One region of the Paenibacillus sp. FSL R10-2778 genome, then DNA from elsewhere that is predicted to be linked to it. Evidence: riboswitches for the same ligand, from Rfam matches in the RefSeq annotation. Region 1 holds a riboswitch; each other region holds the start of a gene.
What was found. Region 1 has a riboswitch for cobalamin ahead of metE (5-methyltetrahydropteroyltriglutamate--homocysteine S-methyltransferase). Riboswitches for the same ligand answer to the same signal wherever they lie in the genome.

Region 1 (7,563 bases):
TTCTTGTTGAATACACAAAAAGCCGCATTTCTGCGGCTCTTATTGGACATATTTTTGATGTGGGAGGGTGACCCGAAAGTTAAAGAACTCATTTGCTTACAAACTCATTATTTGGTACAATTACCACGTCTAACCTAGTAAAAAAAGCCAAATACCCTCTATTCATAATGAATGAGGGCGTGACACGGCTTTGTTGAGACAAGCTCCACCTTGCTGAACAGAGCCGTTCATTGAATGATACTATCAATTACTAAAAGGGGAGGTGAACCCTCATGGCAAAAGACGTAGTTTGTGAAGTTAACTCCTGCACCCACTGGGCAGAAGAGAACAAATGCAGCGCTGAATCGATCTTCGTAGCTTTCCACAGCTCCCAAGAACCAAAACGCGCAGAAGAAACAGATTGCAAAACTTTCGAAAGTAAATAAGTAAATGCCTGAAGGGACCCTCCACGGTTCCTTCTTTTTCTTTTTCATTCTAACAAGATTGAGAATTATTATCAAGTAGCTGATTATAAAAAAATAAGTGAACTAAAAAGCCAGGGTAAATTACCCTGGCTCTAATTTATTTATGTCTATTTTGATGCAATAACCCCTGACTTTTCCCTCGCAATAGCAGCAGCTCTTACCATGTTACGTAGTGCATCCTCTGTCTCCTGCCAGCCACGTGTTTTCAGACCGCAATCCGGATTAATCCAGAATTGTTCAGGGTCCAGCACCCGCAGCGCACGATCGATATTCGCCGTCATTTCTTCTACAGCCGGAACCCGCGGACTATGGATGTCATACACTCCAAGACCGATTCCTTTATCATAGGCCTGCTCCTCAAAGCTGATAATCAGCTCCCCATGGCTACGTGAAGTCTCAATGGAGATTACATCAGCATCCATAGCCGATATGGAATCGATCATGTCATTGAATTCGCTATAGCACATATGCGTATGAATTTGTGTCGTAGCCTTCACATGGTTCGTAGCAACGCGGAACGACTTCACTGCCCAGTTCAGGTAATGCTCACGGTCTTCTGCCTTAAGTGGAAGTCCTTCACGTATAGCCGGCTCATCCACTTGAATCATTTCGATGCCTGCATCTTCCAACGCTTTTACTTCATGGCGAAGGGCAAGAGCAATTTGATTGGCTACCTCTTCCCGGCTGAGATCATCACGTACAAATGACCAATTGAGGATAGTTACAGGACCCGTCAACATTCCTTTAACCGGAAGCTTCGTCAACGATTGTGCATAGACACTTTCTTTAACAGTCATAGGCTGTATAAATGCAACATCCGCGTAGATCACCGGTGGCTTAACGCAACGGGAACCGTAGGATTGAACCCAGCCATTACTAGTAAACAAGTATCCGTCCAGCTTTTCTCCGAAAAACTCCACCATATCTGTACGCTCGAACTCACCGTGGACCAGAACATCCAGACCTAGCTTTTCTTGGAAGGTAATTGCATCCGCGATCTGCTCACGAACAAATCCATCATAACGCTCCTGATTCCAGACCCCTTTACGCCATTTCAATCTCGCCTGACGCACTTCTACTGTCTGCGGGAAGCTACCAATTGTAGTGGTTGGCAGAAGTGGAAGCTGCCATTTCTCTTGCTGCACCTTTAAGCGTTCAGCAAAAGGCAAACTGCGTTGGTCAGGCAAAGCTGCAAGTGCAAGCACTTGCTCCGCCACATCCTTACGGCCACGCTCAGGTAGTGCACGGAATGCTGCAATAGCTTCACGACTAGCGGCCAGCGCTGCTTTAGAAGCTTCTCCTTTATCTGCGAGGGCTGCTCCGAGCAGACTAAGCTCTGCAAGCTTCTCATCGGCAAACGCTAACGCATTCTTAACAGTCGCCTTCAGCTTCACCTCACCTTGAACGGTGACTGGGACATGCAGCAGACTGCAAGAAGGCTGAAGAATAAGACGATCAAGCGGCACATGAACGCTGAGCTTTTCTACCAGTTGCAGCTTAGCGTCTAAATCGGAACGCCAGATGTTCCGTCCATCAATAATTCCGGCACCCAGCCATTTGTCCTTCGGCCAGCCAAGACGTTCGATAGAAGCCAGATTCGCTCCACCATCGTGCACAAAGTCAAGACCCAAGCCTTGAACAGGCAACTCTAGAAGTGCCTCCAACGGTTCAGCAGCTTCGAAATACGTCTGTAAAATAATATTCAAGCCCGGCACGGAGCCGGCAATTTCTGTGTATATCGAGTTAAGCAGTGTTAATTCTTCTTTACTTATGCCTGTAACAATCGCTGGCTCATCGATTTGTACCCAGCTTACCCCTTCTTGCTTCAGTTCCTGTAGCAGTTGAACATAGACTGGAACAAAACGTGCAGCAATCTTGGCGATATCTGCCGCTGCGTAACCTTTGGACAGCTTAAGGAAGGTATACAGACCTAAAAGTACCGGTTTACCTTCAATCCCTGCCTGCGATTTAGCAAAACGATAAGCCGCTAGAGGTTTATTTTCAGTCAGGCGTGGTGTTTGTGTGCCGATCTCTGGAACGATATAGTGATAGTTCGTATTGAACCATTTGGTCATCTCACAGGCAGTAGCTTCAGCATTACCACGGGCCATTGCAAAATAAAGATCAAGCCCGATGTCGCCGCCATCATACGTGTACCGTGGAGGTACAATTCCAAACATAACAGCCGTATCCAACACATGGTCATAAAAAGTAAAATCATTCACCGGAATAAGCTCAATTCCTGCCTCTTGCTGGGTCTTCAAATGCTGCAGCTGAATTGCTGCCATTTCGGAGCGGAATTGCTCTTCATTTATTTTCCCCTGCCAGTAGGCTTCCAGTGTCTTTTTCCACTCGCGGTTCTTTCCGATTCTCGGATATCCAAGATTACTTACTTTTACTTTATTCGTCATCTCGATACACTCCCTCTTCCATCTCTTATTTCAAACTCCAAAGCTACTTGCTTTCCTATAAAAAAGAGCGCCCTTCCCTAAAAAAGTCAAAGGGAAAGACGCCCATGATATACTCATGGTTAACGTCTAACACCTCCCTATCTTCCGTAGGTGAAGCAGTGCTGTTGAAACAGGCAGGTCTCCTGGCTAGCGGCGTCAACATCTTGAGCAGTCTTCCCAGCAGTAGTAAATTGCCAGTGACCTCTGTTGCTCGAGATTCTTCCGTTACAGTGGCGGGACCGCATCGGCTTCGAACCGAATTTCCCTATTAAGCCTACCGAATTACTATTTTCCGGTCAGCACCTGTCTCCGATATCATTCATCATTTGAGTGTCTTAATCTGATGTCATCATACGTGAAAGCCCCAGCAATCTGCAATAGATTACTGGGGCTTCTGTTATATCGATTCCTTATAACGGACTTAGAAAAATACGAAATATACTACAGCAGCAAGAATTATACGGTATATAGCAAACGGTAAGAGCTTGATACGATTGATCAGTTTTAAGAAGAAACGCATCGATAACAGCGCAAATAGGAAGGCACTAATAAAGCCTGCAATAAAAAACGGCAACGCGTCCATGGTGAAATATTGCCAGTTTTTCATCAGTGACAACAGACTGGCACCTGCCATGATGGGTACTGCCATAATAAACGTAAAATCAGCAGCGGCACGATGGCTCATCCCGAGGAGTACTCCACCAGAAATCGTCGAGCCCGAGCGTGAAAATCCAGGCCATAACGAAAAACACTGTACAAGACCTACACCAAGTGCCTGTTTGTATGTAATCTGATCTACACTCTCAGTTCTGATCTTCTTCGGCCCAAACAGATCGGCAATAATCATTAATATAGCCCCAATCACTAGACCAATTAACACTGTTGAGGTAGAGAATAAATGCTCATCAATATAATCATTAAACAGAACACCTAACACACCTGCAGGCACTAACCCTACCAGAACCTGAGTCAGCTTGAGATGCCCGCCCTGCTCCAACTGCGGTAGCTCCTCTGTTACAGGATCCAACTGCTTACGGCTGAAACGCTTTAAGCCTAACAAATCAATGAACCGATTTCTAAAGATCACAACAACCGCTAATATTGAACCCAGTTGAATAACTACTTTGAAGGTATTTGCTGTATATTGTCCAAATAACTCCTGTGATTTCAGCCACATATCATCAACAATAATCATATGACCCGTGGAGGATACTGGAGCAAATTCGGTTAAACCTTCAACAAGCCCCAAAATAATGGCTTTAATAATCGTTAATAGCTCCATGTGTTTCCCTCCTTTTTAATAGTCATTTCTATTATCAGTCCACTACCCGCTTAGCCCTCAGTGTTCATTCTCCGGCTGCGTTTGCGGAAGTACAGAAACCCAAGAATAACTAATCCGCCAGCAATTAGTACATAGACTACATTGGAGTACACATCCATGTACATGGCAATGTCTTCCCAGGATTCGCCCAATGCCGCGCCAATAAGCACAAGCAGCAAATTCCATCCCAATGTGCCAATCGTTGTGAAGATCATAAATACTCCAAATTTCATGCCCGACATTCCCGCCGGAATCGAAATCAGACTGCGGACCAGCGGAACCATCCGACAAAACAATACAGTCCAATAGCCATATTTATCAAACCAGGCGTCAGCCTTGTGGATATCTTTTTTACTGACCCTAATTAGGCTACCCCAGCGTTCAACCAGTTTCTCTAACCGGCTCACATCCAATAATCGGCCAATATAATAGAGAATTACTGCACCCAGTAGTGATCCAGCCGTGGCAGCAATGATTACACCAGGAATCGTTAAGCTCGTCGTAGTGGTCATAAATCCTCCAAAGGGCAGGATCACTTCTGAAGGAATTGGTGGAAATATATTTTCAAAGGCCAGCATCAGAAAAATACCGAAGTAACCAAACTGCTCCATAAAATCTGTAATCCATGCTTGCATCTTGTTACCCCCATTTCTCATATCAAGTTCTTCTTCAGGTTGCGTAAATAGCGGCTGCGAATAAAAAAGAAGTATAGTCCTTGAGCAGCCAAATATCCGAGTAACACCGCGCCTGTCTCCGTTGCGATAGATAAGTAGAACAACCGTTGAAGCGCAATAAAGGCAAACACACTGTGTAAAATAGCTATTCCGACCGGCACAAAAAACAACAAAGACAGCTGAATCGTAACTATTCGATTGAGTTCTTTATCCGTAAGCCCCATCTTGGACAAAGTGGAATATTGATTGCGATCATGATCAAGATCGGTATATAACCGGAAGTAAAGAAAGCTGCCTGCCGCGATAAAAAAGACAGTACCCACCAGCAAGGAAGCAAAAAGCATTGTGTTATACAATGTTTTCTGAAGCTCAAACAGCGTGCCGCTGATCACAATCGCATACGGAGAATCACTTTCATAGGACTGTTTGCCTTTATGGGCAAGATCAGCAGCAATACCTACCGTCTGTGGAAAATCCTCTACATAAAAACCTGTATAAAGATCCGTCTGCACGGGATCAATAGCGCTGTAGAGCTCATCACTGATCACGACACCACTAAAATCCCCGCCATCTCTACCATCCAGCTCCGGCAATAAATATTCGGCGATGGGAACTTGCTCGGTATAACCTATTTCTTTAATGGCAAGTCCGTGCTGCAAGGAATAGACCGCTTTTACTCTGCCTTCTGTTAAACTGCGATCCCGCTGTGAACCAATCATCACCAGACCTTCGTTGCCCACCAGAGCATGCTCATCTGTTGGGAAACCTGCACGTTGCAGGGCGAGATTATAATCACTGAAAGCAATCAAGGGAAGGCGTAAAGTGCGATCGGGTCCAGTCTGAGCCTCAACCTCGGCATATTTAATCGGGATACTAAGCGCTTCATAAGGGAGTCCGTGCGTCTTGAGCTCTTCCTTAATTTCGTTCAGATGCTGATCAAAGGGTACACCCGTCTGATTTCCTTTGGCTACATAACCCACTGCTGCGGGATAATCCAATTTCAGCTCTCTGGAAAGTGTATGTATCGATGCAAATACCCCTACGGAAGTGAAGGAGACTGCGGATACAATCGTCACCATAAAAAACATTCGGCCATTCTCTTTCCAGCGGTAGGACAAACCGGATAAAGTGATGATATTCGTACGATGCCAATACAAGCGCCGAATGTCCTTAAGCAGCTTAACCAAACAAATACTTAGCTGGGTATAAAAGAGATACGTCCCGATAACCGTAATCGCAACGACCGGAAACATGACTTTCTCTACGGAAGCAGCTTTTGCAGTAGCCGCCATATAATAACCACTGATCAGCAGTACAGCAGAAATAATAGATAATACAAAGGATACTTTGGGTTCTTCTTCTGCCTTACGCTCTCCCTGAAACAGACGCATCAGTGACTCATTGCCGATAAAAACAAAGGTGCAAAGCGATATCAGAAAAAACAATAACACGAAGCTGCAAATCGTAAGCACAAGTGCCTGCCATGGGAGATGAAAGGTTAACAGGGGAATTCCCAAAAAAGTAGATCCGATCATCAAAAATAATTTGCCCAGAAGTAACCCGAGAAGGGTACCTGTCAGGATGGCAGAGGTGCCGATCATCATATTTTCCAGGAAAACCATGGTGTTCAGCTGTCTCTTCGTCATTCCATGCATCAATAAAATTCCGAACTCCATCTTGCGCGACTGCAGGAAGGATCCAACGGATACGAGTACGAACAAAGAACAAAAGACATAAATAATTGCCTCTGCCACCATCATCGTATGAGCCGCCGTACTATAAATTAAGCTCTTTGAAATATCCGGATGGTAAATAAACAAAGCGCACACGAAAAAGATCATCACCGAAAAAGCACTGACGACAAAATAAGCGGCATATTTGCGTTTATTACGTGTTACATTCCTATAAGCGAATTGCCGAAAGGTCATGGCTGGTTCCCCCAAGCAGAGACAGCATATCAATAATACTTTGGAAGAAAGCGCCTCTATTACTGCCCTTGTACATTTCACTATAGAAACGTCCGTCTTTAATAAAGATGACCCGGTTGCAAAAGCTTGCAGCCACTGCGTCATGTGTGACCATCAGCACCGTAGCTCCTTCTTCCTTATTCACCTCTGTCAACATATTCATGACTTCCCCTGAGGCTTTGGAGTCCAGATTGCCTGTGGGCTCATCCGCCAAAATTAACGATGGACGATGAATCATCGCCCGGGCGATAGCCGCCCGCTGCATTTGTCCGCCTGAGACCTCGTACGTGCGCTTCTTCAGCAAATGTTCGATGCCAAGCAAGGTAGTGACCTCTTTCAGCCTGCTCTCCATCTCTGGGACACGAGCACCTGCAAGCGTCAAAGGTAATACGATGTTTTCCTCTACAGTGAGCGTATCCAGTAGATTAAAATGCTGAAAGACGAAGCCTAGCTCATGACGGCGAAAAAGCGCCTTTTCTTTTCTGCTAAGCAGATTAGGATCTCGGCCGTTGATCAGAATCTGACCGGAGGTCGGTTGGTCGATGGTGGCAATCGTGTTGAGCAGCGTTGTTTTCCCGCTCCCGGATGGACCCATTATGCCAACAAACTCCCCCTTTTCTACAGAAAAGCGGATATGATTCAGCGCCTGAGTGGACACTTTACCCTCATATATTTTTGATAAATTAT
Region 2 (7,563 bases), 2.4 Mb from region 1:
TTTCCATACCCATCAAAGTCAGACGTTTGTTCGCTGTATATTTGATGTAGTCGCTAAGCTCGTTAAGATCAATACCACGCACGTTAGTAAGTGTGTAATAAGCCCAGTTGGTTTCGAGCTCTACCGCGCGGTCGATGGTACGGTATACATAATCCATGTTTTCTTTGGTGTTCAGCTCAGGGAAGTCTACGAGCAGCTGCTTAAATACTTCTGCGAAGAAGTAGCAGTGCTGATTCTCGTCACGTTGAATATAAGAGATCATTTGGCTGGTTGCCATCATCTTCTGGTCACGGGCCAGATTGTAGAAGAAGGCGAAAGTGCTGTAGAAGAAAATTCCTTCCAAGATGAGATCTGCTACCAGCGCATGGAAAAAGGTCTGTCTCGTAGGGTTATCACGGAACTCTTGATAAATATCAGAGATAAACTGATTGCGTTCCAGCAGGACAGGGTCTTTTTTCCAATATTCAAAAATTTCCTTCTGCTCACTCTCCGACACGATAGAGGATAGAACATAGGAATAGGATTGGTTATGCACCACTTCTTGCTGCCCGATAATAGCGGAGATAGCTTCCAAAGAGGAATCGGTGAAATAACGCTTCACGTCGCTCACGAACATCGTCTGCATCGAATCCAGCACAGCGAGTAGGGAGATATTAATCTTAAATACGCGTTGTTCCTCGGCATCCAGCATCGGGAATTGTTGCGCATCCTTGGACATTGGAATTTCATCCGCGATCCAGTGATTAAGCAGCAGTACCTTATACAGCTTGTACATATGAGGCATGCGAATATCATTCCAGTTCAGAATACCTGAGCATTCACCGTCGATAATGCGTGTGGATTGGTTAGGTGCTTCAGTATTAAAAATCTTTTGTAATTGCATTTCTTATCCCTCCATTTTTTGCGCTGGTAATCTTTCTTTGGTGTCTTGTTCATAGAAAGACGGTGATGGAGTAACGGAGAGGAAGTTTGGAGCTGTAGGAGCGTTAGCGTTCGCCCGAAAGCTTTCCGTAGGAAAGCTCGCATCGAAAGCATATGCTGTCATCGGATGTCATCCGCTAATAGCGGTAAAGATCTAGACCTCTGATGACAACAGCGGCCGGAAGCCCAAACATTCCTCGCAGTTACGAAATTCATCATCGTTTTTCTATTCAGGGCACTAAGATAATTAGCTAGCGCAAGATTCACACTCTTCTATAGTCAAAGCACGGCTACGCACATAATAAGTTGATTTCAAGCCGCCCTTCCAGGCATTCAGATGCAGTTCCAGGAACTCGGTAGCCTTGATGTCAGGACGGACATACAGGTTGAAGCTTTGGCCTTGATCGACGTGACGCTGGCGAGCAGAAGCCATGCGGATCGACCAGTTTTGGTCAATCGTAAATGCTGTCTTATAGTACCAGATCGTTTTGTCGGACAGATCCGGTGCTGGGTTAGCAATCTTATAAGTTGTTTTTTCTTCATAGGAAAGCAGTTCATACAGCGGATCAATGCTGGCGGTGGAGCCGGCAATAATCGATGTAGATCCATTCGGCGCAATGGCGAACATCCAAGCGTTACGTACGCCGTCCTTAGCTACTTCTTCTTGCAGCTCGCGCCATTGCTCAGTCGTTACATATTTACCTTCTTGCTCACCGCTAACATAACCGCGGGAAGTGAAGTATGCGCCAGTCTCCCAATCGGATCCAGCAAATTTCGGATAACGGCCTTTTTCACGGGCAAGCTCCATGCTCGAACGAACCAACAGGTAGTTGATATGTTCATATAAATGATTGTTATATTCTACGGCTTCATCGGATTCCCAACGAATGCCCTTGAGTGCCAATAGGTGATGCAGGCCGAATGTGCCGAGACCTACTGCGCGGTACTGGCTGTTCGTGTATTGTGCCTGCAGAACTTCAATGTTATTAATGTCGATTACGTTATCAAGCATACGAACTTGGATCGGAACAAGTCTTTCTAATACGCCAGCTGGAATCGCCCGTGCTAAGTGAATCGAATTCAGATTGCAGACTACGAAGTCGCCAGGGATTTTGGAAATAACGATCCGGGTCTGGCCATCTTTAGTTACTAATTCTTCTTGCTCAATAACTGTTGCAGACTGATTCTGCATAATTTCTGTACACAGGTTGGAGGAGAAAACCATACCTTGATGACGGTTTGGGTTGGTCCGGTTCACGGTATCGCGGTAGAACATGTACGGTGTACCTGTTTCTAGCTGTGATTTCATAATCCGTTTCATGATGTCGATCGCAGGAACAGTGATCCGGGATAATTCCAGGTTCGCTGTAGCTTCAGCATATTTTTCACGGAAAGTACCTTTGCCAAGCTCTTCATCGTAGAAATCTTCCAATCCTAGTGGACGGCCGTTTTTATCTGTCCAGCCCATGACCTTTTTCACTTCATGAGGGCAGAAGAGGTTCCAATGGCTGCGCGATTCTACAGCTTCCATGAACAGGTCAGGCAGGGAGACGCCATGGAACACGTCATGTGCACGCATACGCTCGTCACCGTTGTTCAGCTTAAGATCGAGGAAAGCGAGAATATCTTTATGGAATACATCAAGATAAACAGCTACAGCACCTTTACGTGTGCCCAACTGGTCTACACTGACTGCTGTATTGTTCAACTGGCGAATCCAAGGGATTACACCGGAGCTTGTGTTCTTGTGGCCACGGATATCCGAACCACGTGCCCGTACTTTTCCGAGGTAAACGCCGATGCCGCCGCCCATTTTGCTTAGACGTGCTACGTCTGTATTGGAGTCAAAGATACCCTCTAGGGAATCGTCTACAGTATCAATAAAGCAGCTGGATAGCTGTCCAGCGACCTTTTTGCCGGCATTGGACATTGTAGGTGTAGCAGCAGTCATATAGATGTTGCTCATAGCCCAATAAGCTTCTTTTACAAGCTCAAGACGTTTCTCAGCTGGCTCACGGTGCATCAGGTACATAGCAATAATCATATAACGTTCTTGTGGAAGCTCCATTACACGGCCGTCAAAATCATGCGCTAAATAACGGTCGGATAGCGTAAGCAGACCGATATAGTCAAACAAAAGGTCGCGTGTATAATCGATACACCCGCCTAGTTCGATAATTTGTTCTTTGGTGTAATGACTTAGAAGTTCTTCGCGATAGATTCCTTTTTTCACGAGATCCGTAATTAGTGGATACAATTCACCGTAAGGCTCTTCTGGATAAGCTTTGTAGCGGCGATGAACGGCAGCTTTTTTATAAAGGGTAGTCAGAAGGGCGCGGGCAGCTGCGAACTTCCAGTTAGGCTCTTCTTTTGTTACAAGCTCTAGAGCGCTCATGGTGAAGGCATTGCTGATTTCTTCTCCGCTTACCGAGTCACGACGCAGTTTGGAATTCACTCCACGCAGCAAAGTTTCTTTATTTAGTTGATCGAGACCTTCCAGAATACGGTCAGCGTAGACGGAAAGACGGTTCTCATCAAAAGCCAGTTGGCGATTATCCGGTTTTACTACGAATTGCGGCATGGTTAGTTCATCCCTTCTTATTTCAAATTAATTTTCAATATCAAAAATTGATATATTATAGCGCAGCAGGCTGCCACAGAAAGACCTCCGAGCCGTTCATGCTGGCCGGAATGTCGATAATGCGTTGGTTGGAGCTTCCCCGGTAGAGAAGCGTAGTATCTTTCAGTTCTTCTACAAATCTTCCATCTATTAACACCTGACACTGTTTAAGTAGATTCCACTCCGGCGTACCGGGAAGGGCTGTAAGTTCTTCGTACGTATAACCACTGTAAATCCAGATTGAGAACCCTGGCAGTACAGTGCGAAGCTCATGAATGAACCCCAGCAACTCTTCTGCTGAGAAAAAAGGATCGCCGCCTGCCAGTGTCAGACCATCCAGCAAAGGGTTAGCGGCGATTTCTGCAATGATTTCATGTTGTCGTTCTAAGGTGAAGACTTCTCCATATTTAAAGTTCCATGTCTCGGGATTAAAACATCCCGGGCAACGATGGCGGCAGCCGCTGAGAAAGAGGACGGCCCGCATGCCCTCTCCCTCGTTAATCGACTCCGGATAGTAACCGCAAATATTCATAGATGCTTAACGCGATCCCGAACTTCAGCTTGTTTGGCGGCATTAAAGCGGGTCTGATAGTCGCCGGTTAAATAACCTGTAACTCTGCGCAAACGGCGGATGTGCACGTCATTCTCATTTGCGTTGCAGGAAGGACAGTTTGTCCCAATTACGCCTTCGTATCCACAGCTGGAGCAGCGGTCAATCGGATGGTTAATGCTGAAATAACTGACCTGTTGTTCGAGCGCATATTTAATGATTTTGATAAAAGCCGATGGGTTGTTGCGGGCATTGCCGTTTAATTCGACATAAGAAATAGCCCCGGCATTGCAGTATTCATGGAAAGGAGCTTCCAAGCTGATCTTCTGAGCAGCACCCAGATCGAAGTATACAGGGATGTGAAAAGAGTTCGTATAATATTCACGGTCGGTTACGCCCGGAATGGAACCCAGTACCTTGCGGTCAACTTTGGTGAATTTACCGGACAAACCTTCTGCTGGAGTTGCGAACAGGGTGATGTTAAGATCCAGTTCCTCGCTTTTCCGATCGCAATAGTCCCGCATATGACGCACGATAGCCAGCGCCTTGGCATGAACTTCCATATCCTCGCCATGGTGTTTGCCGTACATAGCTTTCATACATTCCGCCATACCGATGAAGCCAAGAGACAGACTGCCATGCTTCAGCAGATCGCCTACAGTGTCATCGGGTGCAAGATGTTCGCCGCCTTCCCAAACGCCTTCTCGCATCATGAAATCGGAAGCTTTAGCTTTTTGTGCGGTTTGGATGTGGAAGCGATGGAGAAGTCCTTCCAGCGCAATATCCATATAATGATTTAGATCTTCATAGAAGCCAGCTTCGTCTGCGACGGTACGTCTGCCTGTTACTGTGCCGTGTGCCAGACCTAGCCGAACCAGATTTAGTGTATTAAAGGAAAGGTTGCCCTTCCCAGAGCAATGATTACGCCCAAAACGGTCACCGAGCACTCGGGTTCGGCAGCCCATTGTAGCGAACTCCGTATCAGGATCACTTGAATCATAATACTGCAAGTTGAGCGGAGCGTCCAGATTAGCGAAGTTTGGATATAGTCTGCGCGCAGAACATTCAGCTGCTTTTAGGAACAGTTCATAGTTAGGATCGCCTTGCTGTTGATTGATTCCTTGCTTGCATTTGAAGATTTGAATCGGGAACACTGGTGTTTCTCCGCTGCCAAGTCCGTTCATAGTTGCGGTTAGCAGAGAACTGATCACAAGCTGACCTTCTGGTGAAGTACAAGTACCGTAGTTGATGCTGGTAAACGGTATTTGTCCACCGGATCGGCTGGACATGGTATTCAGATTATGTACCATACTTTCAGCCGCTTGCAGAGTTTCGATTTCGGTTTCCTTTAGTGCAAAACGGAACGCTCTTGGATATGACTCCGCCAGATCGGTCCGGCTCATCGTAATCTCGCCCAAAGATTCATCAGCTTGTCCTTCTTCAAAATAATCCAGACCCTTGCGGAACAGCTTGGCGAAGGATTTGGTTACATAAGGTGCCAGATCATAGTCGAGTTTATTGGCGGATACACCACCATATTGAGCATTTTGCTGGGATTGGAAAATAATCGCTACCAGAGACATAGCTGTCATTATTGAGTTCGGAGGACGAACGCTGCCGTTGCCGGTATTGAAACCTTCACGGAGAAGTTTATCAAACGGGATAAAAATACAGTTCGTCGTTCCAATCGCGTATTGATCCAGATCATGCACATAGACGACATTGTCATCAATAGCCTGCACTAGCTGTGGCGGCATCGTAAAATTGCGGGCGTACCATTTTGAATATTCACTGCCGAACTTGCTCATTTTACCGGAGAAACTCTCTCCATTCAAATTGGCATTCTCGCGCAATAGGTCCATATCCCGACTGTCGATAATATCCCGGCCTAAATCAATGAGCTCTTCTAAAAGAACTTCCCGTGCATTTTCTACTCCATTAAATTGTCTCTCCAACAACGTCATTGTACAGCTCTCCTCTCAGTATAAAAGAAAAACATCTATCATCAAATCCATATATCCATAAGAAGTTGGACTGCTATAAGCAGTCGTATATTTGTTCAGATTACATAAAAAAAGCATCCCCTACCCGAGGATGGCAGAAAATGCCCGATGCGTTATGTAAATATCCACACGGATATTTGCAGAGGTCTCTACGTAGATGACCGCATGCGGACACCATCCCTGTTCCTCGCAGGCATCAATAGTTGGTGTCGTCGAAACAGGTAGGTCTCCTGGCTTCCGTGGGATCTCTCGGCGCCTTCCCAAGGGTGTTCCTAACCCTCAGTGGCATCTGCCGGGAGATGTGGATTCTCAAGCTTCCCAGAAGCTTAAGAAGGCCATCCGGTTACAGTGGCGGGACCGCAGCGGATTCTCACCGCGCTTCCCTATTAAGCTCTAAATCCGGTTAAGGATCAAAGCGCCTGTCTCCACTATATTTTGTTGTCGTTAGATAAAAATAACCCAAGATGTTGTGTTTGTAAACAGTTTTTTAGAAAACCCGCGCGGGGAGCGGGTTCTTTAAAAGTACTCCACAAATGATCCACAGGCTGTCCATAAGTAATCCACAATTGATCCACAGGGAGATGCGAAATGATTCATAAATTGTCCGAAAAGATGCCACAAAGAGTCCATAAATATAGTGCAGATGACCCTAGAATTTGCTCATGAGAAAATACTCTTAGCCCAAAGTCATATTTTGAAGTAATCAGAAGAAATAGAAGAGATAAGGGAGGATAATATTGCTTAGTTTGTGACAGAGCGGTGGAATTGTTACAATGGAAGGAGACAGCTACTATAAAATTTCGAGGAGGTATTCTCATGCCTATTGCTGAAGTTACAGTTATTCCAATTGGAACAGGCAGTACCAGTCTTAGCAGCTATGTTGCGGATATGCAGCGGGTGCTGAAGACAGTAGAAGGGATTACTTATGAACTTACGTCTATGGGTACGATCATCGAAGGGCCTCTGCAACGCATTTTTGCCGCGGTAGAAGCTTTGCATGAGTCTCCTTTTGCCGCAGGTGCAGAACGTGTCTCTACCTCACTTAAAATAGACGACCGCCGCGATAAACCCTCTACTAGCCGTGGAAAGTTAGAGTCTGTGGAGCGTAAGCTACAGGTGGATTAGCAGTTTAGGAGGGCGGAAAACAGGGAGAAATAGGCTTGCGTTTCTGGCTGAAAGTTGTATAATATTTTTTGTTTGGCAGAAAAACAGCGTTAAGCTGGTGTAGCTCAGGGGTAGAGCAACGCACTCGTAATGCGTAGGCCGGGGGTTCAATTCCCTTCACCAGCATCCCAAAAAACCATACGTGGCGCGGATTCTTGAAATTTGGAGAGTCGCGCTTTTTTGTTTCTTCTACCATTAATATTACAAAGTGATTTTACAAGTGTTTGGGAATATGAAAAACCCCACCAGTTTAAGGTGGGGCTTTTGTTACCAAGTATTATAGTTCGATTGATACTTAACTTGCT
Region 3 (7,563 bases), 3.0 Mb from region 1:
TGCGCTTGGATTAGGTCTGGGAATTATGTTTGATAACCGTCATTTGGCTAAAAGCTTTGGGATTGGCGGCGTAATATCAGGCTTGTTCGCAGGACTGATTCTGGAATTTGGACTTAGCGGTGACTCCTTTACAGATAGTCTTATTCGTCTTCTGGCTGTTCTTATATTAGCTGCTATTATTGCATTATTTACAGGCGTCATTCCGGTAGGAGAAGGACGTATTTATCGAAATAGAAGAAACAATAACGCAGCGCCTGCACCAGCATCGGATAACTTTCCGGGTCGGCGCAGAAGCCGGAACAGCAAAGGATTCTAGTGTAGCGGAAAGGGGTTTACAGTAATGAGGTACGCCGAGGTTAATGCTTCCGCTCCGGGAATAACGGATGTGACATCTCAAGTGGATGACCGATTCTGTACGCTGAGATGGCGCTGGCCGGACGGCGTGCAGGCGGTGTACATCCACAAAACCTCCGCAGAAGCGGCTGACATAGGAACCGGAGATGATCCGCCGGTCGGGATGAAGCTCTACACTCGTGAGGAATACAAATCTAACAATGGTTATCGTGATCGATTGGATGAGATCGGATTGATATCCTATACGATATTTGCTCGTCTTGCTGAGAACGGTGAGACTGCCCTGGTGAGGCAAAATGATGGTGTGAACCGGGTGATGGTCAGTGCAGGCAAAGCCCGGATCTATTATTCCATTCAACAAAAAAAAGCCTTATTCGGAAAACAAAAGACCGTACATATGGCGATTACGGCAGAAGTGCCCGTGGCACGGGATGTCCTCTGTTATGTCAAGAAACGTGGAGGGCATCCTGCAGGGAAAGAGGATGGTATTCTCTTTCCCTTCGTCCAGGATTTCGCTCCTGGACGCAATGTACTTCCGCCGATTGAAATCGGTAAGGATGATTTTGTACGCATCTTTTTCACCGATGGCAAGAAATATGGGCTTTATTACGAATTGGTACCGGAGTGAGACTGGGTCTACGCGTACAAGCGGGTAATGAGCAGTGCGTTCATAGCAAGTACGTAGATACAACTTTTGGGAGGATGAGTAGATGTCTTTTTTTAGCCGTTTTATGAAAAAGAATCAGCCGGAGCCGCGGCCGCTTTTTTACGATATAGTGTGCCCGTATTGCTTCACCAAGTTCTCTCCGGAGGATGTCGTCTTTCGGGCTATGCACAGCCGGGAGGACGATGAAAATTACGCATTGGGTGAGGATGACGCCTTGAACAAATACCGTGAGCGCTTTGGGCTTGATACGGTAGATGACATAGAAGCGATTATCAACCCGGCGGATATTCCGGAAGAATATCATCATTACACGGATCATGTGTTAACTGGGCTTACGGATCGTTACGGTGTGCTTACGCGCAGACGGCTTTGCCCGTCCTGCCATAATGAGCTGCCGGTGACTGCCGGGAAGGTGCCAAGTAACATCATCTCGATTATCGGGGCATCCCAAGTCGGGAAATCGGTGTATATGACCTCGCTGATCCACACATTGCAGCATACTACAGCAGGTCATTTTGATGCCGCTTGTATGCCGCTTAATGCAGAGATTAGCCGTAAGTTCCGTACATTGTATGAGGAACCGCTTTTTGAGCGTGGAGATCTGTTGGCTTCTACACAGAAGGAAAAAATGCAGGAGCCTTTTATCTTTCAATTTGTCTTTAAGGATGAAAATAAACCGCCACTGACACTTGTATTCTTTGATGTAGCAGGTGAGGGTATGGTGGATCAGGATTATCTTGGACTTCATGGTCAGCATATCAAGAACTCTGCGGGTATTTTGTTTATGGTCGATCCGCTGCAAATCCGTTCTATCCGTGAAAAGATTCATATTAACATCGGTGACCGCCCGGGAGAATGGGTCTCACAATATGACGAGCCGCGCGATGTGGTGCTGACGATGTTCGGTGATTTTATTGCCTATCAGGAAAAGAGCAAAACAGACATTCCAACAGCGGTTGTGCTTGCCAAAAGTGATATGCTGCATTCACTGAAGGATGAGGATGGCGATTACATCAAGTCCAACAGCAATGTGTTCAATAACTATGTTCACCGCAAAACATTAAACATGGACGAATTTCATAATATCGACGGGGAAATTCGCAGATTTATTGGTAAGGTGGACAGACCCTTTAAAGATACAATGGATGTTTATTTCGCGAATACGGGTTATTTTGCAGTATCTGCGTTGGGCAGCAACCCTGTGAATCAAAAGATTGAGGGTGTAGTTAGCCCGATTCGTGTAGACGAGCCTTTTATTTGGCTGCTGCATAAGCTGAAGTATATTGAGGGGAGCGACGGCCCGTGAATGTTTTCTCAGGGTCAACAATCGCCCAACAGATGTACACCCGCGAACGTCGCGGAGTGTTTCGTTCCACAGAAGGCTTCGATACGGTAGCGAAATCAGATAGTCTAGACAATAATTTTGTGAAAAAAATCCTTCATCCCTTCTGCCTCTACGATGCTCCTGCGGAGTTAACCGCACGTGGAGAGAAGGATGAGGCTGCATATCCTGGTGCGCTGCACCTATTTCATGCTGAGAACGGGGATACAGTTATTGGGCTTAGTCGTTATCAAGCGGCCGATTTCACAGGCCAACGAAGCGCTTTTTTTGCACATAACTATGTAGTTCCTGCTTCACGTTCCGAAGAAATTGTGCAGAGCTATGGAGACTGGCTGCATGCTGATTTTGCAGAGCGTTATACGGGAGAGCTTGGTGGAACCTTGCCGGAGCTGCCCTCTATTCCAGTTGTTCGCACAGACCGCAGCCCTGATCCAATTGCAGGCTTACGCCTGTTAGGGATTGATGAAGGGATATTCAAGGCATTATTGCAAGCGGTGATGCTCTCTGTAGCAGGTAAGAAAAAAATCTACGTGGCTCTAAACGTACCTATCACCGAGTTGTCCGCGCGGGCGGTGGAGCTTACAGAAATTCTGTATAGCGTGCTGCCGTATGAATTCCGCCGTAGATTAGGCGTGATTACGTATGCGAATGAACCGCAAAGCCGTAAATATATACATCTTAGCTTTGTGGAAAAAGGTTCACTTCGTCCCGGTGACCGCAGTATTGAGAAGGATTATACCTTTGATTTGGCTTCCGGACGGATGGGGAATGTCGATTTTGGCGAGACCCGCCAGCCTTATGCTGATTTGGTGTGGAAGCTGTTACTGCTGAATCCAGGAGATATTAACGACTTCGTAAGCTTCGCCGATCAGATTCTGCGTGGAGAGAGTCCTGAGCACAAGCTAACCCTTTCTTTCTATAATGAGCTGGCTATATTTTATGAGATTGAGCAAGGGAACGAGCATTTATATACGGAAAACAAGAGTGCGGTGCTAAGTGGTTTGCTTTCTTACCTTAAACCAGACGGTGCAATTCATTCTAGAATCCGCTTGAATGATATTTTCCTAGAAAGATTTGACCGGGAATTTGATCTGATTCGGCAAAGAAATGTGCCAGATCCGGCGATTATGGAATGCTTTAAAGAGTATTTTGTACTTAAGGATCACAATTACAGGGTCAGAATCGTGGATTATTTCATCAATGGGATGCTTCATAGTGTGGAAGCGGGCCGCAAGGATATTTTGAGTGCTGCTTACGGGATCATTGAGAGTAATGATGAGTTAAGTGCAGCTTACTTCCAGCGCGTGATGTCTGAAACTTATTTCCGTAAGCAGCTGCTTGAGCCTTACATGGAATCAAGACTAGCTGCGGCGTCCAGATCTGCGGATATTCTGAGCTTTGTGCTCCATTGGGGGCGGTTCCTGCCAGTGGCGTTAGAGCAGTCTTTTGCTCAAAATGCTGTGAAGGATTATTTGCTAGAAAAGCTCCAGCTGGAGCATGATCCGGTGGCTTCTGTGGCGGAAATTCATGAAATTGTAGATAAGGCAGAAAAAGATCGCCGCAAAGGAACAGGAGTTGCTCCTAAGGCACTCTCCCTAATGCAGGATCTTGCTGCTTCAGCAGATAGATTCTTACTGAACCGCTTATCGCTTTCTGATATGACGCAGGAGGAGCTTCTGGAGGTAGTTTTTTTACGGTATGGTAATGTTGTCGATTGGCAGCCGCCACTGGATAGGATTAGCAAGCAGAAAGAGAATGCGCTGCGTGCCGCTTACCGCTGGTTTGGTGAAGAGAAGCCGAATGAGGAGATTTTTACAGGATTGTCTCCGCAGGAACTAGACGATGTGCAGCTACTGGGTCGTCGTTTGCTAAAAGAGGCGCGTGTTCTGGAACCCTTTGAACGGCTTCCGCTAGCCTTTTACTATACAACTCAGCGTGAAGGGGGTCCGCTGGATTACGATGCGCTTCTGGAGCTGTTAAAGCGTAAAGCCGGTTCCGACAAAGAAATCATCTATCGGTTTTTTGCTTGGTCGCAAGGCAATCCTTTATTTACGGTTTCGAATAAAAAGCTGCAACCGGGTTACCGTAAGGCGATTCTGAAGTATTTCCTGAGCAGTGATCGTGAAGCGTTCAAGAATCGGGAATTCCGAAAGAACTATGTCGCGGCAGCTCGGCCTGCTCTGCAAAATGTGTACAATGAAGCCCGCTCCCAACTGGCTTCCCCGCTGGCGCGCTGGATCAGCCGCAGCCGATTTCGACTCTTAATCTCCGGCTCCATTACGGGTATTCTGGTGATTATTGCAATTATCGTATTCAGTATGCTGCGTCCGGATGATACGAAGACGGCTCTGCCGGGGACAAGCCCTGAGCCGACCCCTGTCCAGAGTGCAGGCAATATGCTGCCTCCGGCTTCAGTATACTTGAAGGATCAGAGCGTCGAAGGAGATAAGGGGAGCAGCATATTGGTGTTCACCTTCGCAAGTGCAGATGACTGTGTGCAGTTTCAACCGACTGAGGTTAGTTTAATGTCTTCGTCTACAGAGATAGATAAAAGCTTTAAGGTCGCTGCTACAAATGGCACTTGTCCAGTGCCGTCAACGGATGGGACGGATGAGGGAAACACCGCTGACGAGTCAGATACCGCTGGCACTACTGGAGGAACAGCAGAAGGTGCAGATGCTACTAATTCTGTAGCTGATGCATCTCCGTCTCCTACGCCTTCCTCTGATACTGAGAACAGTACTGGGTTACCTTCCGCAACAGCTGTGACTGAAGGTGAACAACCTTCCTATCAGGTTGAGGTTACATTGGAGTCTGGAGCGACAATTCTAGAGAAAAGTATGATCAAAGCCGGAAGATTTACATTGATCGTAGATCTCGATCCTAATATTCCACCAGCTTCTGATTCAAGTGCTGAACCCTCCCCGACTGCAAGTCCGGATGGAACAGTCGAATAACAAGCTTTCTGAACAGCAATAACTACCGGAAGGTGGCGTATTGCTGTTCATTTTTTTGCTGCCCATACTAAGCTTTTCTATAGACATGCTATGTATTAATAGATATGATTATGGATGTCAAAATAAGATACTACATACTGGAAAAGGTGCAGACTAAATCAATCTAGTCGTCTGCTTAAAAGGGAAGTCCGGTGCAAGAGTCCGGCGCGGTCCCGCCACTGTATGTGCGGAGCGTTTCTTCTATAAGCCACTGCCCCGAAGGTAGGGTGGGAAGGTGAAGAACAGCGATGAAGCATTAGCCAGGAGACCTGCCTTTTTCGTGAGCGTTTCTATTCTTCGTGGGGTAAGAATGTGGAACATATACAGATGGACTGTTGGCAGGAAGCAAGCGCCGCAGCCTCAATTTGTAATCTTCCCTGACCGCCCTCCAAAGGGGCGGTCTTTATGTTATGCGTCTTATTCCCGGCAGTACCCATTCTTATACAGAAAGAGGTTAAACAATGAAGAAAATCATGTCTTCCAAGTTTGTAGCACTTGGGCTGGCCTTATTCATGGTCATTTCAATTCTAGGAACATCTCTTGCTCCGGCGGGACAAATATTTGCAGAAGCGAGCGCTGGCGCCGGTCTGGAGGCAACTGCCGCGGAGCGGATTAATGTTGCGGATGCGACTTATGCGGCTGCAGAATATCTCTTGAAAGGTGGCGTGCAATCGGATTGGCAAGCCATTGGATTAGCGCAAGCAGGGTACAAGCTGCCGGCTAGTTACCTTTCAGAGCTTGAGAAAAAAGTAAAGGATGCAGCTGGCGATTTCACCAATGTAACCGATTATGCTCGAATCGTGCTCGCAGTGAGAGCGATTGGTGCAGATCCTACTAGCTTTGCTGGTAACGGAACGACTCCTGGCTATAATCTGATTGAGAAAATTTATAATAATAGCAAGCTCAGTGAACAGACGCTTAATAATCCGGTATATGCTTTACTTGCGCTGGATTCTGGTAAATATAATATCCCAAGTGACGCGAAATGGACGGCGGATAAGCTCCTTACGGAGATTCTCTCCAAACAGAATCCGGATGGGGGCTTTGCACTAACCTCAGGTGCAAGTGAGCCTGATATGACAGCGATAACCTTGACGGCTCTGGCGGCACATAAAAATAATCCCGAAGCCTACTTAGCAGGGCTACAAGCCGTAGCTTGGTTATCTACAGCTCAAGATAGCCATGGGGGTTACGGTGACAGTGCTGAAAGTAGCGCACAAGCAATCCTTGGACTCACCTCCTTCGGAGTTGATCCTAGTGGATTAGAATACACCAAAAACAAAGTGGATCTAATGGAGAACCTGCTTAGCTATCGTCTAGCTGATGGTAGCTTCACCCATAGCCGTGGTGGAAGCAGTAATATTCTGGCGACAGAGCAAGGTCTTCAGGCGCTGGTTGCCTATAATTTGCTATATAAAGGAAGCAACAGTAAGCTATACGATTTTTCCAAATCCTCCATTCAGAGCTCACTCATCTACGCTCCAGTAACGATTGAGGGACCACAGGCCACGTTGGCACAAGGGTACGCCTATGCTGGCAACGCACTTGGAGCGTTAGAGAAGCTGGCGCTTCAAACGAACTTGCCGATCACAAATCCTTCGGGCAGTTATGTGACTGGCATCGGAAGTATTGCTGCTGGAAGCTTTGGTGGTTATGACGGATGGATGTATGTTGTATCACGTGACGGAAAATGGATTAATCCCGATGTAGGCATGAGTGATTTTGTACTTAAAGATTCAGATCAGGTACTGGTTTATTATGCCGGAGATGACACTAAGCTTGTGGATTCCGTTACGCTTTCCAAAGCAAATCTTAAAGAGGGCGATTCCTTTACCGTCACTGTAACTAGTAAGACGTGGAAATGGGACGCTGCTACGAACACTTCCTCTCCTGTAACTGCAAAAGCTGCGGGTGTTCAGGTCCAAATTGGAGCTCAGACGGTAACGACGAATGCTAAAGGTGAGGCCGTATTCTCAGGAAATATGCCCGCAGGTGACTATACACTGACTGTAACTGGCTACCGTGAAGGCAAAGCCCCAACGATTGCTAAATATACAAAAGCTCTAAAAGTGATTTCTAAGAATGTAACAGCTTCGCTAACCGTTGAAGGCCCGGAAGGGTTGATTAGTGAGGGGACTTTGAAAGCCTCCAATGCCCTTGAAGCGTTGCAACAACTAGGGTCTACCGATGATTTTAAAGTAGAT

Region 2: another riboswitch for cobalamin. It lies ahead of NST40_RS02415 (anaerobic ribonucleoside triphosphate reductase); the one in region 1 lies ahead of metE (5-methyltetrahydropteroyltriglutamate--homocysteine S-methyltransferase).
Region 3: another riboswitch for cobalamin. It lies ahead of NST40_RS04555 (DUF4430 domain-containing protein); the one in region 1 lies ahead of metE (5-methyltetrahydropteroyltriglutamate--homocysteine S-methyltransferase).

Annotation. Positions count from the first base shown of each region.
Region 1 is NZ_CP151956.1:5,029,721-5,037,283, forward strand. Features, by position in the region: gene NST40_RS22720 (DUF1540 domain-containing protein) at 273-425, shown strand; gene metE (5-methyltetrahydropteroyltriglutamate--homocysteine S-methyltransferase) at 572-2,875, opposite strand; cobalamin riboswitch at 3,030-3,236, opposite strand; gene NST40_RS22730 (undecaprenyl-diphosphate phosphatase) at 3,336-4,196, opposite strand; gene NST40_RS22735 (DedA family protein) at 4,247-4,870, opposite strand; gene NST40_RS22740 (FtsX-like permease family protein) at 4,888-6,837, opposite strand; gene NST40_RS22745 (ABC transporter ATP-binding protein) at 6,812-7,563, opposite strand, start outside.
Region 2 is NZ_CP151956.1:543,470-551,032, forward strand. Features, by position in the region: gene NST40_RS02400 (ribonucleotide-diphosphate reductase subunit beta) at 1-883, opposite strand, end outside; gene NST40_RS02405 (ribonucleoside-diphosphate reductase subunit alpha) at 1,169-3,502, opposite strand; gene nrdG (anaerobic ribonucleoside-triphosphate reductase activating protein) at 3,558-4,073, opposite strand; gene NST40_RS02415 (anaerobic ribonucleoside triphosphate reductase) at 4,070-6,055, opposite strand; cobalamin riboswitch at 6,297-6,532, opposite strand; gene NST40_RS02420 (MTH1187 family thiamine-binding protein) at 6,911-7,219, shown strand; tRNA gene NST40_RS02425 (tRNA-Thr) at 7,313-7,384, shown strand; gene NST40_RS02430 (hypothetical protein) at 7,526-7,563, opposite strand, start outside.
Region 3 is NZ_CP151956.1:1,045,929-1,053,491, forward strand. Features, by position in the region: gene NST40_RS04535 (VWA domain-containing protein) at 1-316, shown strand, start outside; gene NST40_RS04540 (beta-mannanase) at 341-982, shown strand; gene NST40_RS04545 (hypothetical protein) at 1,065-2,327, shown strand; gene NST40_RS04550 (glycosyltransferase) at 2,324-5,320, shown strand; cobalamin riboswitch at 5,448-5,651, shown strand; gene NST40_RS04555 (DUF4430 domain-containing protein) at 5,821-7,563, shown strand, end outside.